Regions from separate parts of the Halomonas caseinilytica genome, predicted to be linked through region 2. Evidence: riboswitches for the same ligand, from Rfam matches in the RefSeq annotation. Region 2 holds a riboswitch; each other region holds the start of a gene.
What was found. Region 2 has a riboswitch for thiamine pyrophosphate ahead of thiC (phosphomethylpyrimidine synthase ThiC). Riboswitches for the same ligand answer to the same signal wherever they lie in the genome.

Region 1 (5,513 bases), on a different contig from region 2:
CCTCGAACACCGAGACCAGGTCGGTATGGTCGGCGCCGGGCATGATGGTACCGCCATAGACGAAGACGCTGGAGCGATTCAATCGGGCCAGCCCCATCAGGCACCCCGGCATGTTCTTGTCGCAGCCGCCCAGCGCCACCAGGCCATCGAAGCCCTCGCAGCCGGCCACCGTCTCGATGGAGTCGGCGATCACCTCCCGCGACACCAGCGAGTACTTCATGCCCTCGGTGCCGTTGGCGATGCCATCGGAAATGGTGATGGTATTGAAGATCACTCCTTTGCCACCCGCCGCGTCGGCCCCGGCACTGGCCCGATCGGCCAGTTCGGCGAGATGGCTGTTGCAGGGCGTGACCTGGCTCCAGGTCGAGGCAATGCCCACCTGCGGCTTGCTGAAGTCGTCATCGGAAAAGCCGACCGCACGTAACATGGCGCGGCTGGCCGACTTGCCGACGCCATCTACCACCGGGGCGGAATATCGACGACGTGCATCACTTGGCGTATCGCTCATGCGGGCTCTCCTCGGGTCGCTAGTCCTGGTTGTCATATAAAAAGTCGACGAGCGGGCCCTTTCGCGTAAAAGGCCTGGCCTTCAGAGAGTGACCGGGCATGCCCGCGCTGACAACCCGTTCGTGGCCGAGGATGGCCTCCCCAACAGCGTCAGCGGCAGGGATGGACGGCGTCGTGGAACGCCAGTTCCTTGGCCACCGTCTCGCGGAAGCGCTCGGCCATCCGCGAGAAGTCGGTGTCATCGAGCCCGGCCGCCTCTTCGTCCAGGCGCTGGCGCAGCCAGTCGACGAAAGCCTGGAAGTCCGGGTTGTCATGCAGGTCGATCCACTCGCCCATCAGTGGATGCAGGCCCTCGGTCCGGGAAATCCGGGTCGCCCAAGCCAGGTAGAGCCATTCGGTGACCACCAGCACCGCCAGTATCTCGGCATAGCGGCCACTTGCGGAAGCCTGGCCGCCCATGCCGACCTCGTGAAGCAGGTGCCGGAAATCACGGGTCGCCGGCAGGTGGTCGGCTCGGGCCGACACGCCAAAGGCCTCGAAGGTACGCTGGAAGGTGCTGTTCTCGTCGCTGGTCAACATGCCCATGAACTGTCCCAGCACCACGCGATCCGCCATGCTCGGCGCATGACCGATGGCGTGACCGATCAAGGCGGTGAAGGGGTCCACGAACCCATAGTCCTGCACCATGTAGGCCGCGAAACGCTTGCCCTCCAGACGCCCGGCGGCCAGATCGTCGAACAGCGGGTGGTGCACCGTGGCGGACCAGTCGGGCTCGCTGATCTCGCGCAGCCAGTCGGTGATGCGAGGGGCTTTCCGGCCCGAGGCCCAGGCTCGCCAGCTGTCACGCGTGGTCATGACGTGCCTCCTTCGCCGACAGAGGGGCGCGTGTGGCTGGCCAACACCAGGCAATCAACAGACTGACCAGGGTGGACGCCACCAGAGCGCAGAGAAACGGCGAGAGCGTGGGAATGCCGCCCGGGAAGCTGGCCGCCTGTACGCCTGCCATCAGGCTCCCCTGGGTTACCCAGCCAGGCACGATCGCACCGACCAGGCCAGCCACGCCGCCGGCCATCGCCGCCACCGAGCTCATCCGATGCCAGACACCCAGCAATACCGGCACCACAGTGGCGGCACACAGCAGGTCGGCGATCAAAAACAGCCGCAGCACGGAGAGCTCCTGCAAGGCGACCACCACCACCGGGAGCATCAGCAGCACGGTCACCAACCGGGCGGTGCCGATGGACAGGCCGCGGCGCCCGGAGCCAGCCACCACCAGCGAGGCAATGGCGTTCTGCAGGGTATCCACGCTCGAGGCCACCAAGGTGACGGCCAGTACCAGTGCCGGCACGCCCAGCCAGCTCGGCGCCTCGGCCAGCAGGGCGAAGAAGGGAATCGGCGGCTCGCCCAGCGGCAACCCATGCATGACGGCCAGCATGCCGAGCCCCCCGATGGCCATGATCACCAGCAGCACACCGGCCCCACCCAGCAGAGCGCCGCGTCCCAGTGCACGATTCGTCTCGGCGGCCCAGACGCGCTGCCAATAGCCCTGGTGGAACAGCTCTGCCGCCGTGACCGCGATGATCAGGGTCAGGGCCACCGAGAGCGCATTCACCGAAGGCGCGGTCGGCATTTCAGCGTTCTCCGGCAAGGGCGGCAGCACCCAGATCACCACGCCAACCACCAGCACCAGGAGCGCCAGCAACAGCCAGCCCTGCCAGCGATCCGTGGCCAGGCTGGCGCGCAGCCCGCCCACGGCCGTGTACACCAGGGTGGCCACCGCTACCCCCATCACCACCAGCCACGACGGCACCTCGGACAGCAAGGAGGCGATCGCGCCGATGGCCGTCAACTCGGCGGCCAGGAAACAGGCCATGTAAAGAATCGAGACAAGCGTGACCCAGCGGCGCACGCCCTGCCCGTAGCACGCCTCGGCGAACTCGCCGATGCTGCGCCCCTCGGGCAGATAACGACGGATCACCGGGCCATACAGACTCAGCACGATAAAGGGTAAGGAGGAGCCGATCGCATAGCCGGCCAGCGCCAACGGCCCCACCATGGCACCGATTTCCGGTGGCGCGAAGAGAATCCAGGCGCCCATGCCCGAAGCCAGGAATGACACGCCCAGCGAGCGGGCACTCTGGGAGTTCCGCGCCGTCACATAGTCGTCGAGGGGGCCATCGGCCCGGCGAGCCCGCAGGCCCAGATAGGCAAAACACAGCAGCGCCGCGCCAAGCACGGCTGACGTCAGGTAAGGCATGTCGCACTTCCTCCGCCGGTGTGAACCGGATCAGGTTCCAGGGTCAGCGCCACGCGCTCTCTCAGCCCCGTCGGTACGAGACTCCCCTGGCGACAGTGAATGAATTGTGGGGCACAGGGTGCAGAAATCCCCGTGCGCATGACGGCCCGAAAGGACCGCCCGACAGCATGCCACACTCAGCAGTGGAAGACGAACAGTGGCTCGGCTGGGCATGACAAAGAGGCACCGGGGACAAGCCGAAGAGGAGGTCCGACGCCAAGGAATGGCGTCGGTAGCGTACAGGGAGGTATTCACAGCGCCTCCTCGCAGGCTTGTCGACGGATTGATTTTGCCCCTGGCGGATATCGTTCTTGATCCTCGATAGTTCCGGGCAGTCGCTCAGAACGCCGTCTCGAGCATCTCGGTCACCCTCAGCCGCTCATCGACCAGGCAGATCCGCCGCCACTTGTCGAAGGTCAGGCAAGGGTGGGAAGCCCCGAAGGCCACCACATCGCCGACCCGGACATCGTCGGCGCCCTCGGGCAGGCGGATGAAGGCGTGCTGGTCCATCAGCTTGGTGAGCTCCCAGCCTTCGACGCTCAGGGCCTCGTCCGCCGAGCCGCCCTCACGATAGCGGCGCAGCGGCTCGGGCAGGTGATCGAAGCCGATGTCCCGCTTGCCGAGCGCGATGATCGCCAGCCCCGGCTCGGGCAACGACTGTATCTGGGCGAAGACCTCGAGCGCCGGTCGCAACCCTTCGTGCAGATCGGGCCGACGCGACAGCACACCACGCTGAGCCTGGCGGTAGATGCCGTGATCGTGCACTACATAGCAGCCAGGACGGATCACCGGCGTGAAGCGTGAACGCAGTTCGGCGGCATCGAAAGCCTCGGCGATCAGGTCATACCAGGCCGACCCCGAGGCGGTGATGATCGGGGCATCCACGGTAAACCGACCCTCGCCATCCAAGCGACGAGCGGCCTCGATCAGCCGGGCGGCGTAATCGCGAATCGCCGGCACCGGGTCTTCGGCATGCACCACTCCCTCGTAGCCCTCCATGCCGGCCAGCGCCAGGCCCGGTTCAGCGTCGACGACTCGAGCCAGCTCGCTCACCGCCTCGACGGAACGACAGCCAGTGCGCCCGCCTTCGACGCCCAGCTCGATCAATACCTTGAGGGTCAGGCCGCGCTCGTCGAAGAAGCGCCCCAGGGCCCGAGCATTGTCCTCGCCGTCGACCACGCAGTAAAAATCGGCGCCGGCTTCGAGCAGATCGGCGATGATCGCCATGTTGGCACATCCCACCAGCTGGTTGGCCATCAGTAACCGTTCGACCCCGCTGACGAAGGCCGCGCGGCACTGTGGCGCGGTGGCCAGGGTGATTCCCCAGGCGCCGGCCTCGAGCTGACGGCGAAACAGCTCGGGCGTCATGGTGGTCTTGCCGTGCGGCGCCAACTGGGCGCCATGCGCCTCGGCGAAACGCTGCATCCACGCCAGGTTGTGCGCCAACGGCGCCGCCTGTATCGCGGCTGCCGGCAGGCTCACGCCCTCCAGCAGTGAAGCCCCGGATTCCGGGGTTCCCTTGTTGCCCATCTTCGGCGCCGTCTCGTGCATCTCGTCACTCCTCGTTTGCGGGCCTCGGCCTTGCGAAATGCCTGTCCGACGGCCGGCCTGATAAAAACTTTCACAGATATTGATTTGTTGTTAGAAAATACCATAACGTATTCGACAGACAACCACAGCCACTCTCGAGGCCATTGGCCACACCCCAGGAGACAGCGGTGACTCAGGACATCGACATTCTGTCGCGCATCACCAGCGATTTCGCCGGCTTGCGTGACGCCGAAAAGAAGGTCGCCGAGTTGATCTTCGCCGATATCGACTTCGTCAGCGAGGCTAGCATCGGCGCCATCGCCGAGCGGGCCGACGTCAGCGACGCCAGCGTGACCCGCTTCGCCCGTGCCGTGGGGTGCCAGAATGTACGCGACCTCAAGCTGCGCCTGGCCCGCGCCCTGGCGGCCGGACGACGCTTCATCCAGGATGCCGGCGATACCGATGGGCTCGGCGCTGTCTACGACATCGCCACCCAGACGCTCGGCGTCAATCGCGAGCTGATGGAACAGGCCGACGTGGCGGGCGCCATCGATCTGCTCGACGGCGCCCGCCAGATCCTGGTGTTCGGTGCCGGCGGCGGCTCCACCATGCTGGCCCAGGAACTGCAGTTCCGGCTGGTCCGGCTCGGGTATGCGATCAGCGCCTACCCGCAATCGCTGCTGCCACGCATGGTGGCCTCGACCCTGGAAGCCGACGACGTGGTGGTCACCCTCTCGGTGAGCGGTTACACGCCCGAGATCGTCGAGTCGGCACAGATCGCCCGCCAGTACGGCGCGCGAGTCGTGGCGATCACCGCCAACGGCTCGCCCCTGTCCGAGAACGCCGATGTCGTGCTGCCGGTGGCCACCCGCGAGACCGACTTCATCTATCACCCCTCGGCATCCCGCTATGCCGTGCTCGCCGCCATCGATGTGCTGGCCCTCGAGCTCGCTCTGCGTCACCAGGACCGCTCCCGCGACAAGCTGCGCCGGCTCAAGATCACCCTGGACGCCCATCGCGGCGGCGACAACCGCCAGCCACTCGGGGACTGACCATGCATTTCGACCTGTTGATTCGCGGCGCCACGGTGCTCGACGGCACCGGTAGCGCCCCCTTCCCGGCCGACGTCGCCGTGAACGGCGAACGCATCGCCGCCGTGGGAAGGCTCGATGCGGACGAC
Region 2 (5,513 bases):
CGCCGATGTCCAGCATGTCGACCCAGGCAGTGCCGGAGGCGATGCAGTCGAGCACGAACAGGCCGTTTTCCTCGTGGATCGCCTCGGCGATGCGGCGCATGTACTCATCGGGCAGCATCATCCCCGAGGCGGTCTCGACGTGGGGCGCGAAGACCAGGTCGGGTTGCTGGTCACGGATCGCCTCGACCACGTCTTCGATATCGGGAGGGGCAAAGGGTGAGGTGGGGTCTTCTTCATCCACGCGCCGCGCCTTGCGCACGTTGAGTTCCGAGGGGATCCGGCCCATCTCCAGGATCTGGCTCCAGCGGTAGCTGAACCAGCCATTGCGGATCACCAGGCAGCGCCGGTCGATGCCGAACTGACGGGCCACGGCCTCCATGCCGAAGGTACCACTGCCGGGGACGATGACCGTCGAGTGAGCACGGTAGACGCGTTTCAAGGTGGTGGAAACGTCGCGCATCACCTCCTGGAAATTCTGCGACATATGGTTGAGGGCGCGATCGGTGTAGACCACCGAGTATTCGAGCAGTCCGTCGGGGTCGACATCGGGTAGCAAGCCGGCCATTTCTCTCTCCATCGTGGGTGGCGCATCAAGCGTATTCCGAGGATATGCGCAATCCGTGCCGTAGACCAGCCTATCCTATGCCGATTCATAAGTAGGCCGCTAATGGAGTGGCCAGGGCGACAGCGGCGCAGGCCTGGGCAAAAGGAAAAACCGGACTCGGTAACCCAGAGAGGGCAACCAGGGAATGCCGACGATAGTGCGGGAATGTCGGTGGGGTAGCCGGGTCGTGGCAACGACCCGGCCCGGTGCCAGGATCAGACCTCCTTGTAGAGTTCGGCACCTTGTTCGCGGAATTTTGCGGCCTGCTCCTCCATGCCTTTCCTGACCGCTTCGCGGTCGCCATCGAGGCCCTTCTCCCTGGCGTAGTCGCGGACCTCCTGACTGATCTTCATCGAGCAGAACTTGGGCCCGCACATGGAACAGAAGTGGGCGACCTTGGCCGAGTCCTTGGGCAGGGTCTCGTCGTGATACTCCCGAGCGGTGTCCGGGTCCAGGCCGAGGTTGAACTGGTCCTCCCAGCGAAATTCGAAGCGTGCCTTCGACAGGGCATTGTCACGACGCTGGGCGGCCGGATGGCCCTTCGCGAGGTCGGCGGCGTGCGCGGCGATCTTGTAGGTGATGATGCCGGTCTTGACGTCGTCCTTGTTGGGCAGGCCCAGGTGTTCCTTGGGCGTCACATAGCAGAGCATAGCGCAGCCATACCAGCCGATCATGGCCGCACCGATTCCCGAGGTGATGTGGTCGTAACCGGGGGCGATGTCGGTGACCAGCGGCCCCAGGGTGTAGAAGGGAGCCTCGTCACACTCGCGGAGTTGCTTGTCCATGTTTTCCTTGATCAGGTGCATGGGCACATGGCCGGGACCTTCGATCATTACCTGGACATCGTGCTCCCAGGCGATCCGGGTCAGTTCGCCCAGCGTCTCGAGTTCGGCGAACTGGGCCTCGTCGTTGGCATCGGCCACCGAGCCGGGGCGCAGTCCATCGCCCAGCGAGAAGGCAACGTCATATTGCTTGCAGATCTCGCAGATTTCCTCGAAGTGGGTATAGAGAAAACTCTCCTGATGATGGTAGAGGCACCACTTGGCCATGATCGAGCCACCGCGCGAGACGATGCCGGTGGTGCGCTTGGCGGTCAGCGGCACGTAGCGCAGCAGCACGCCAGCATGAATGGTGAAGTAGTCCACGCCTTGTTCGGCCTGTTCGATCAGGGTGTCGCGGAACACCTCCCAGGTCAGGTCCTCGGCCACGCCCTTGACCTTCTCGAGCGCCTGGTAGATGGGCACGGTGCCGATCGGCACCGGGGCGTTGCGGATGATCCACTCGCGAGTCTCGTGGATGTTCTGGCCGGTAGAGAGATCCATGATGGTATCCGCGCCCCAGCGGATGCCCCAGGTCATCTTGTCGACCTCGTCCTCGATGGACGAGGTCACCGCCGAGTTGCCCAGGTTACCGTTGATCTTCACCAGGAAGTTGCGGCCGATGATCATTGGCTCGGATTCCGGGTGGTTGATGTTGTTGGGAATGATGGCGCGTCCGGCGGCCACTTCGGCACGCACGAATTCGGGGGTGATCTCCTCGGGCAGGCGGGCGCCGAAGCTTTCGCCAGCGTGCTGATGGCCGAGGATGCGCTCGACCTCTTCGGTACCCAGCGCTTGCCGGCGCTGGTTCTCGCGGATGGCGATGAACTCCATCTCGGGCGTGATGATGCCCTGGCGCGCATAGTGAAGCTGGGTGACGTTGCGACCGGGCTTGGCGCGGCGGGGTGTACGGGTCAGATCGAAGCGCAGCGGAGCGAGCATCGGGTCATTGGCGCGGCGCTGGCCGTACTCGGAGGTTGGGCCGTCGAGGCGTTCGGTGTCGCCGCGCTCCTCGATCCAGGCGCGGCGCAGTTCGGGCAGGCCACGACGCAGGTCGATGCTGGCCTCGGGGTCGGTATAGGGGCCAGAGGTGTCGTAGACCAGCAGTGGAGGATTGTCCTCGTCGGGACCGGAAGTCTGGGTCGGGGACAGGGAAATTTCACGGAAGGGCACTCGGATGTCCGGACGCGAGCCTTCCACGAAGATCTTGCGCGAGCCGGGCAGGGCCTGAATGGCGGCGTCGTCGACGCGCGCGCTTTCGGCGAGAAAATGGTCGGTCTTTGCCATCGGTCGGTCTCCCTTTGCTTGGATGATGTTGTTCAGGGAGGACAGCTGGGAAGGACATTGGCAGCCGGGCGGGAAGGCCCGACGGCGTGTCGCTTGATCCCTACGCTGGTCCTAGCCAGTTCAGGTTCAACGGGATCCATGCTGTCTCCGCATGATCTCAGCCGTCGTCAACGGCACCCCGTCAAGCGTGGTGTTGCCCGCCGTTGCTGGCGGACGGGTTCAGTGCCGGGAAGTCTCTGCCTGGAGCCCGGGGCTGATCCGGTGACAGGTCTACGAGGAGGCGCTATGAACCCATCCCTGGGCGCTACCTACGCCATTCATGGCGTAGGACCTCCTCTACGACCTGTCTCCGATGCCCCTTGCGTCCGCGCAGCCGGCAATGGATATCAAGGCAGTGGGCTAGTTTGCGCCATCCAGCCCCATTTGCCAGAAGTCGATCTCCAGTCGGGTGGCGTCGCGGAAGATGGTGGCCAGACGTGCGAAACGCTCGGGCGTGACCTCTGCCAGGCGGGCATCGAGCCAGGCGACTTCGTCGCGCATGGCGCCTTGGAAGTCGTCGCTTTCGTACATGGCGATCCAGGCATCGAAGGGGTTGTCGCCGCCGCGTATGGTGTCCTGGCGTGCATTCAGCCAGTTGGCGATTTCGCCGTAACCCACCAGGCAGGGGGCGAGCGCCACGTGCAGGTCGAGCAGGTCGCCGCGATTGCCGGTGTCCAGTACGTAGCGGGTGTAGGCCAGGGTGGCGCGGGCTTCGGGTAGCCTGGCCAGGTCATCCTTGGAAATGCCCCATTCGCGGCAGAATCCCACGTGCAGGTCGAGTTCCACGTCGAGGATGGTCTTGAGCCCCTCGAAGGCATGGCGCAGCTCGTTCAGGTCGTGGCTCTTGTAGGCGGCCAGGGCATAGGCCCGAGAGAAATGGATCAGGAACAGGTAATCCTGCTGCAGGTAGTGGCGAAAGGCTGCCGGCTCGAGGCTGCCGTTGCCGAGGGAGCGGACGAAATCGTGCTCGATATAGGCGCGCCAGTCCTGCTGGCAGGCGTCGGTCAGGTCGCTGAAACGATAACCCATCATGTCTCCGGTGTCGGGATCCGGAAGGTGGGCGAAGCGAAACAAGGAGGGAGGACTGACAAGCGGAGAGGTCGAGTCCACCGCCTGATTCCCTACGCCGGTTCACGTGCGCACGAGGTCGCACCTACCCGGATCAGGTTCCACGGGATCAACGCTGTGTTCGTCGCGAACGCGCGTCATCTCAGCCGGCCCAACCGGCACCCCGTCAAGCGAGTAGCCTCAGTCTAGCAGTTTGCTCGGCAATGAAAAGTCCTCGTCGTCACTTGCCGATGCCCTGTCCCTGAGCGGGCAGGCGGCGTGCCCAATCCCGCGAAAACGACTGGAGCGGCATGTCGCGGGGATGTTCCACCGGCGGGGGCGCCGGTTCGGCGTCGCCCTCGACGGGTGTCGGCAGCGTCAGTTCTTGAAGCACGGTGGGCGGTGTCGTCTCACTGGGAACCAGTAACAGGCCGCGTTGCCGTAGACGCCGGCCGATGGTGAGACTGCTGCTCAGGCGAACCAGGGGGGCTGCCAGCATCAGACCCAGCCATACCGGTGTCAGCCACCAGAAGAAGGTCGGCGTGTACCACCAGGTGGCCCAGGCCCAGCAGACGCCGGCCAGGGTGCCAGGCCAGGTGTGGCGTAGCGCCTCGCGCCAGGGAAGAGCTCGCCCCTCGCGGGATTGGGGGTTCCAGGCGACGGTGCGCCCGATGAGTACTTCGATCACGAAGCGACTGTGGAAGACCATCATCAAGGGAGCGATCAGCATGGCGAACAGGGCTTCCAGCAGGGCGCTGTTCACCAGCCGGGTTCGGCCGCCGTAGTGGTCCGGGTGCTTGCGCAGGGCCAGGCAGACGCCCAGGACCTTGGGCATCAGCAGCATCGCCAGGGTGCCACCCAGCAATGGCATGATCAGGTTGGGTGGGGCGATCGGCCAGTCGGGAAAGAGCTGGGCATTGGACGTGAAGAAGTTGGGCTCGATCAGGGCGCGCATCAGGGCATCAATGGTGCTGACCACCAGGATTGCCAGCCAGATCAGCGATGACAGATAGGCCAGGGCACCGCACAGGAAGTGCACACGGCTGACCATGTGCAGGCCGCTGCCTCCCAGCAGTCGAAGGTGTTGCAGGTTGCCCTGGACCCAGCGGCGATCACGCTTGGCGTAATCGAGGATATGGCTCGGCATTTCCTCGAAGCTGCCGCCCAGGTCGGTGCGCATGCGCACTTCCCAGCCGGCACGCCGGAGCAAGGCGGCCTCGACGAAGTCGTGGCTCAGGATGTCGCCGCCGAGCGGCGGACGGCCGGGCAGTTCCGGGAGTCCGCAATGCCGGGTGAAGGCCTCGACGCGCATGATGGCATTGTGCCCGAAGTAGTTGGCGGCGTCGGACTGCCAGAAGCTCAACCCGGTGGCGAGCATGGGCGCATAGACCGCGGCGGCGAATTGGTTGGCGCGGCCGAACAGGCTGTCCTGGCGAACCGGGATCGGTACCGTCTGCAGCAGGCCAAGGCGTGGGTTGGCTTCCATCTCCGCGATCAGCTCGTGCACCGTGTCGCCGCTCATCACGCTGTCGGCGTCGAGCACCAGCATGAAATCGTAGTGTCGTCCCCAGCGCTGGCAGAAGTCACCGAGATTGCCGGCCTTGCGACCGGCATTGCTGTTGCGGTGGCGGTAGTGGAGCTGGCAATGGTCGGCGAGGCGATGCTGCAGTGCGGCCATGGTGGTGCGTTCTCGGGCGATCGTCTCGGCGTCGGTGCTG
Region 3 (5,513 bases), on a different contig from region 2:
TGGCGTTCAGGTGCGGCGGTTCGGGCCTCGCAGCCCGCCTCTCGGCGCCTGGCGTCAGTCGCCCTTGTCGGCCATCCGCGCGGCCTCGACCACCTCGATCCAGTAGCCGTCCACGTCCTTGACGAAGACCACATCCGGCATCTTGCCCTGGTCGGCGCGCTTGATGAACTCGACCTCATTGGCATCGAACCAAGCCTCGGCGGCCTTCAGGTCCGGCACCGCAAAGCAGATGTGTCCGAATCCCTGAGGTTCGGCGTTACCGTCGTGATAGGCGAAATCCGCCTGATCCTCGGTACCCCAGTTGTGGGTCAGTTCCAGCAGCCCCTTCTGGCTGAAGGTCCAGACGCTGCGCTCCGCCTTGTCTTCCGGCACCTCATCGCCTTTTTCGAGCTTGGTCAGAAAGTACAGGGAGAACTGCATCTCCTCGAAATCCAGCTTGCGCGATACCTGCATGCCGAAGACACGCGAGTAGAAGTCCAGCGCCGCCCGGGGATCCTTGACGCGCAGCATGGTGTGATTCAGACGGAAGCCATCGGTCTCGGCAGCCGGCGACTTCACGCCGGGATATTGCTCACCCTGGAAGCTCATGGTCTTCTCCTTCGCATATGGATCGAGATGCCTGAATGGGGGCAAGACACCAGAATTTCCACCCCAGGAGCAGAATGGCGATACGCCCGACGGGATTCTACATTGAGGGAAGAGACCACCATGCGAAGGGGCTCATCATGGCCGCCAGCGACCTCTCCCCGGGTGATCGCATCACCTACAAGCAACTCTCCCACGCCCTGGCTCACGGGTTCTCGCCCATCGTCGAGGTGGAATCCCAGGATGGGATCTACACGGTGCGCCTCCACCATGCCAACGGCGTATCCACCCTCACCGACAAGGCAGGGCATACCTGCACCTATTCGGGCACCGGTGAGATTCGCGAACGCCTCGGCGAACTCGGGCTGACCCATGGCGTCCTGACTTGGGACGATCAATGCGGCGACGAAATGATCGGCGTGCCAGGACACGCCATGACACCCGAGGAACGCTTGACTCACGGCACGCGCATCGCCTTCCGCTAATACTCGCCAGCGCCGACATCACGGGCTAATCTGTTTCGGGACGACCGGCCGAAACATCTGGATAGCCCTGCTCGGAGCACACATGCCGCGACGATCCACCTACCTGCACCGTTCCGCGCCACACCTGCCGAGATGGCCCCTGGCGCTGTTGCTCCTCCTGTGGCTGGCCGGTTGCGCCGGCCCCGACCTGGCCACCCGCGATGACGGCAACCTCTCCATGGAGCGCGCCATGATCCTCTCCGAAGCGCGCCAGGCACTCGGAACGCCCTATCGTTTCGGCGGCGACACACCGAGAGGCCTGGACTGCTCGGGACTGGTGCAACTCGCCTACGCCCGAGCGGGCATCAGTGTCCCGCGCACCTCCCGTCGGCAATTCGAGACCCTGCCGCCGATCGATGAGGCGCGCCCGGGCGACCTGCTGTTCTTCGACACCGCCGGAGACGGCAATGCCAGTCACGTGGGCATCTACCTGGGCCATGACCAGATGATCCACGCCCCCGGCCGCGGGCGACGCGTCACGACCACACCAGTGGGGCTGGAATACTGGCAGAAGCGATATCTCGGCGCCGCCGCCCCAGCGCCCTAGCGAGCGTCATGAACGACTTCGCTCGGCCATATCGGCGCTGGATTGCAGCTCGAGGGGCTCATTTGGCGCACGTAAACGACCTCTTTGCGCTTACATCTTGCGCTCTGCCGTCTCGAAGCTAAGCGTGAATTCGACTGAGCATATGGCCAGCGGTTGTTTCCACCGGCGCCTTCATCGTGCAATGCTTGAAGCCGTCGAACCGGCACCGTCTCTCGATGCCATCAACTCAACTGATAGGAGCCTGATATGTCACTGCAACTCGGCGACATCGCGCCAGATTTCACCCAGGAAAGCACCGCTGGCACCATCAATTTCCACGAGTGGGCCGGAGACAACTGGGTCATCCTGTTCTCGCACCCCAAGGACTTCACCCCGGTGTGCACCACCGAGCTCGGCGAAGTCTCGCGGCTCAAGCCGGAGTTCGACAAGCGCAACACCAAGGCGATCGGCCTGTCCGTGGACCCGCTCGAGGATCATGAAGCCTGGGCCGGCGACATTCAGGAAACCCAGGGCCAAGGGTTGAACTTCCCGCTGCTGGCAGACAGCGACCGCAAGGTCAGCAACCTCTACGGCATGATTCACCCCAATGCCAACGACACCCTGACGGTGCGTAGCGTCTTCATCATCGACCCGAACAAGAAGATCCGCCTGACCATCACCTACCCGGCCAGCACCGGCCGCAACTTCGCCGAGGTGCTGCGCGTGCTCGACAGCCTGCAGCTCACCGACGAGCACAAGCTGGCCACCCCGGTGAACTGGCAGGACGGCGACGACTGCATCATCGTTCCCGCCGTGAGCAACGAGGAAGCCAAGACGCTCTTCCCGGAAGGCTGGGACGAGCAGAAGCCTTATCTGCGCCTGGTCAAGCAGCCCAAGCGCTCTTGATCGACACGGTGGCGGCCGAGGTCGCCACCGCTTCATGACGCTGTCATTGAACATTCAAGCCCCGTTAAAACAATGGGGGCTATGCTTGCGCTCCCTTGCTGCAACGCGTGAGGAACGCACGATGATGACGCATCATGCTTTACCCGCCTCCGAGGCAACTCGCTATCGCGCCGGAGGCCTCATCCTGGCCGGCGTCCTGACGCTGGCCCTGGGTTGGGTGATCGCCTGCTGGGAAGTCGGTGGTCTGCCGCTAGGGCTGTTGGGCCTCGCCTCGGCCGTTGCCATCCTGCTTTTCACCGATGAAGACGGCGATACCGATACCCCGAGACCAACCCCGCCTCCCTGCTGCACAGCCTCACGCATGCCTGCCTGCTCACCCTGGCCGTCCTGCAACTCGCCTGACCCCTCTTTACAGGCCCCGACCGGGCACGGATAGTAGAAGGTCGACGACAGGGGCGCCGGACGCCATGCCGCCCGGCTGAGACGCACCCTCATCACCTGACCCGGATAATGCCGGCGGAGGGAGTCGTGCCGGCCCTTCCGGGGCCAGCACCTCCCGCCGCCCGGGAGGCGCCATGCATACCATCGATCTCGCTCACCACCTGGGCCGCGTGCGCGAGACCCGCCCACTGGTTCACAACATCACCAATCATGTCGCCATGAACACCATGGCCAATGTGCTGCTGGCGCATGGGGCCTCGCCGGCCATGGCTCATGCGCGCGAGGAAGTCGGGGAGTTTGCCGCCCTGGCCGGCGCCGTGACGCTCAACATCGGCACGCTGTCGCCCGACTGGGTGAATGCCATGGAAGATGCCGCCCGCGCCGCCACTGACGCCGGAACGCCCTGGGTGCTCGATCCAGTGGCGGTGGGAGCCACGGCCCTGCGCCGCGAGGCCGGCGCCCGGCTGCTGGCACTGTCACCGACTGCGGTGCGTGGCAATGCCTCGGAAATCATGGCCCTGGCCGAACAAGGCCGTGGTGGCCAGGGCGTGGACAGCACCGACACCACCGAGGCGGCGGAGCGTGCCGCCGTGGTGCTGGCCCGACGTACCGGCGCGGTCGTCGCGGTCACCGGCGAGACCGACCTCGTCACCGACGGCAAGCGCCTGGCCCGTGTGGCCGGCGGGCATGCCCTCATGCCACTCGTCACCACACTGGGCTGTGCCCTGACCGGCGTGGTGGGCGCCCACCTGGCCATCGGCGAGGAGCCGTTCGACGCCTGTGTGGCGGCACTGGCCAGCTACGCCGTGGCCGGCAGCATCGCCGGAGAGCATGCCTCGGGTCCCGGCAGTTTCGCCGTGGCCTTCCTCGATGCCCTGCATGCCCTCGACGCCAACACCCTGACGGCCCGTGCCCAACTGGAGATCACCCATGCGACTTGACCTTTCTCTCTACCTGGTCACCGACCCCGAAATGTGCGCCGAACGGGGGCTGGAAGACACCGTTGCTGCCGCCGTGCGCGGAGGCGTGACCCTGGTGCAACTGCGCGACAAGCACGCCAGCGATGCCGAGCTGGTGCCGGTGGCACGACGCTTGAAGACTGTCCTGGCGGGCAGCGGTGTTCCCCTGCTGATCAATGATCGGCTGGAAGTGGCCCTGGCAAGTGGCGCGGATGGCCTGCACATCGGCCAGGACGACGGCGACGTCGACGACGCCCGGGCCGCCCTTGGTCCGGACGCCACCCTCGGCCTCTCGGTACAGACTCACGAACAGCTTGCCAGGATCGAAGCGGGCAAACTCGACTATCTGGGCCTGGGGCCAGTCTTCGCCACACCCAGCAAGCACGATCACGCCGCCCCCCTCGGCTTCGAGGGCCTGGCCGCCCTGGTCGATGCCAGCCCCCTGCCCACGGTGGCCATCGGCGGCCTGAAGGCCGAACATGTCGAGGCCGTGCGCCAGACCGGCGCCAATGGCCTGGCGGTGATCTCGGCGATCTGCGGCAAGCCGGACCCGGAGGCCGCGGCCCGGGACTTCTTTCAGCCCGCGGCCTCCAGCATGCCCCGGCGCTGACTTCGCCGTCAGGCGGTGGGTCGGCGGTTCAGAGCGACCCGCCGCTCGTGATAGGCGATTGCCAGACCACTGACGATGATCAGGGTACCACCGACGAACACCCACAGGTCCGGCACCTCATCCCACAGCCACCAGCCCAGCAGCACGGCCCAGAGCAACGCCGTGTAGTCGAAGGGAGCGGCGAGTGCCGCCGGCGCATAACGAAACGCCAGGGTCAGCCCGATCATGGCACCGACCCCCAGCACGCCAGCCAGCAGGAAGAACGGCCAGTGAATGGGCGCCGGCATCTGCCATACCCAGGGCAGGGTGACCGCCGACACCAGCATCGGCACCAGGGTGGTATAGAAGACCATGGCCCAGAGGTGCTCGCGGTCGCCATAACGACGCGCGGTGATCATCGTCAGGGCATAGAAGATCGCCGCCCCGACCACGATCAGAGCCGCCGGCTGGAAGCTGCTGCCTCCCGGTCGTACCACCACCAGCACGCCGACAAACCCCAGGCAAGTGGCCAGCAAGGTGGTTCGATCGACCCGCTCGCCGAGCAGCGGCACCGACAGCAGGTTCACGAACAACGGTGCGGCAAAGGCGATGGCCGTGGTCTCGGCAAGCGGCAGCAGGGTCAGCCCCCACATGAAGCAGATCATGGTCCCGGTGAAGATCAGGCCACGCATCAGATGAATGCCGGGGCGGCGCGTCGACAACTTGCGTAGTCCGCCATTGAAACGGGCGATCAGCGCAATCAGCGGCAGCGACACCAGGGTACGAAAGAAGATGATCTGCAACGGAGAGTGCGTCTCGCCGAGCCACTTGGTAATGGCATCGCCCAGCGCCAGGCACAGAACCCCACCGCACATGCACAAGATGCCCTTGAACGATGATGACATCTCACCTCCCTAGCATTGTTGCCCCGCGCCGGGCCTCGTGGATGAACCAAAAAAACCACCCCGCCGGCGAGGCCAGCG

Region 1: linked by a shared signal. The riboswitch ahead of HSDC_RS11400 (SLC5/6 family protein) and the one ahead of thiC (phosphomethylpyrimidine synthase ThiC) in region 2 are both predicted to bind thiamine pyrophosphate.
Region 3: linked by a shared signal. The riboswitch ahead of thiM (hydroxyethylthiazole kinase) and the one ahead of thiC (phosphomethylpyrimidine synthase ThiC) in region 2 are both predicted to bind thiamine pyrophosphate.

What each region holds. Positions count from the first base shown of each region.
Region 1 is NZ_BDEO01000009.1:76,637-82,149, forward strand. It holds gene ilvD (dihydroxy-acid dehydratase) at 1-508, opposite strand, end outside; gene HSDC_RS11395 (TenA family protein) at 658-1,362, opposite strand; gene HSDC_RS11400 (SLC5/6 family protein) at 1,349-2,764, opposite strand; TPP riboswitch at 2,754-2,862, opposite strand; gene HSDC_RS11405 (amino acid deaminase) at 3,143-4,354, opposite strand; gene HSDC_RS11410 (MurR/RpiR family transcriptional regulator) at 4,522-5,385, shown strand; gene HSDC_RS11415 (N-acyl-D-amino-acid deacylase family protein) at 5,388-5,513, shown strand, end outside.
Region 2 is NZ_BDEO01000001.1:224,918-230,430, forward strand. It holds gene HSDC_RS00990 (aminotransferase class V-fold PLP-dependent enzyme) at 1-565, opposite strand, end outside; gene thiC (phosphomethylpyrimidine synthase ThiC) at 820-2,709, opposite strand; TPP riboswitch at 2,790-2,900, opposite strand; gene tenA (thiaminase II) at 3,109-3,777, opposite strand; TPP riboswitch at 3,849-3,992, opposite strand; gene mdoH (glucans biosynthesis glucosyltransferase MdoH) at 4,037-5,513, opposite strand, start outside.
Region 3 is NZ_BDEO01000018.1:75,783-81,295, forward strand. It holds gene gloA (lactoylglutathione lyase) at 55-588, opposite strand; gene HSDC_RS16025 (DUF6482 family protein) at 726-1,070, shown strand; gene HSDC_RS16030 (C40 family peptidase) at 1,153-1,656, shown strand; gene HSDC_RS16035 (peroxiredoxin) at 1,903-2,541, shown strand; TPP riboswitch at 2,983-3,083, shown strand; gene thiM (hydroxyethylthiazole kinase) at 3,117-3,923, shown strand; gene thiE (thiamine phosphate synthase) at 3,913-4,551, shown strand; gene HSDC_RS16055 (DMT family transporter) at 4,560-5,435, opposite strand.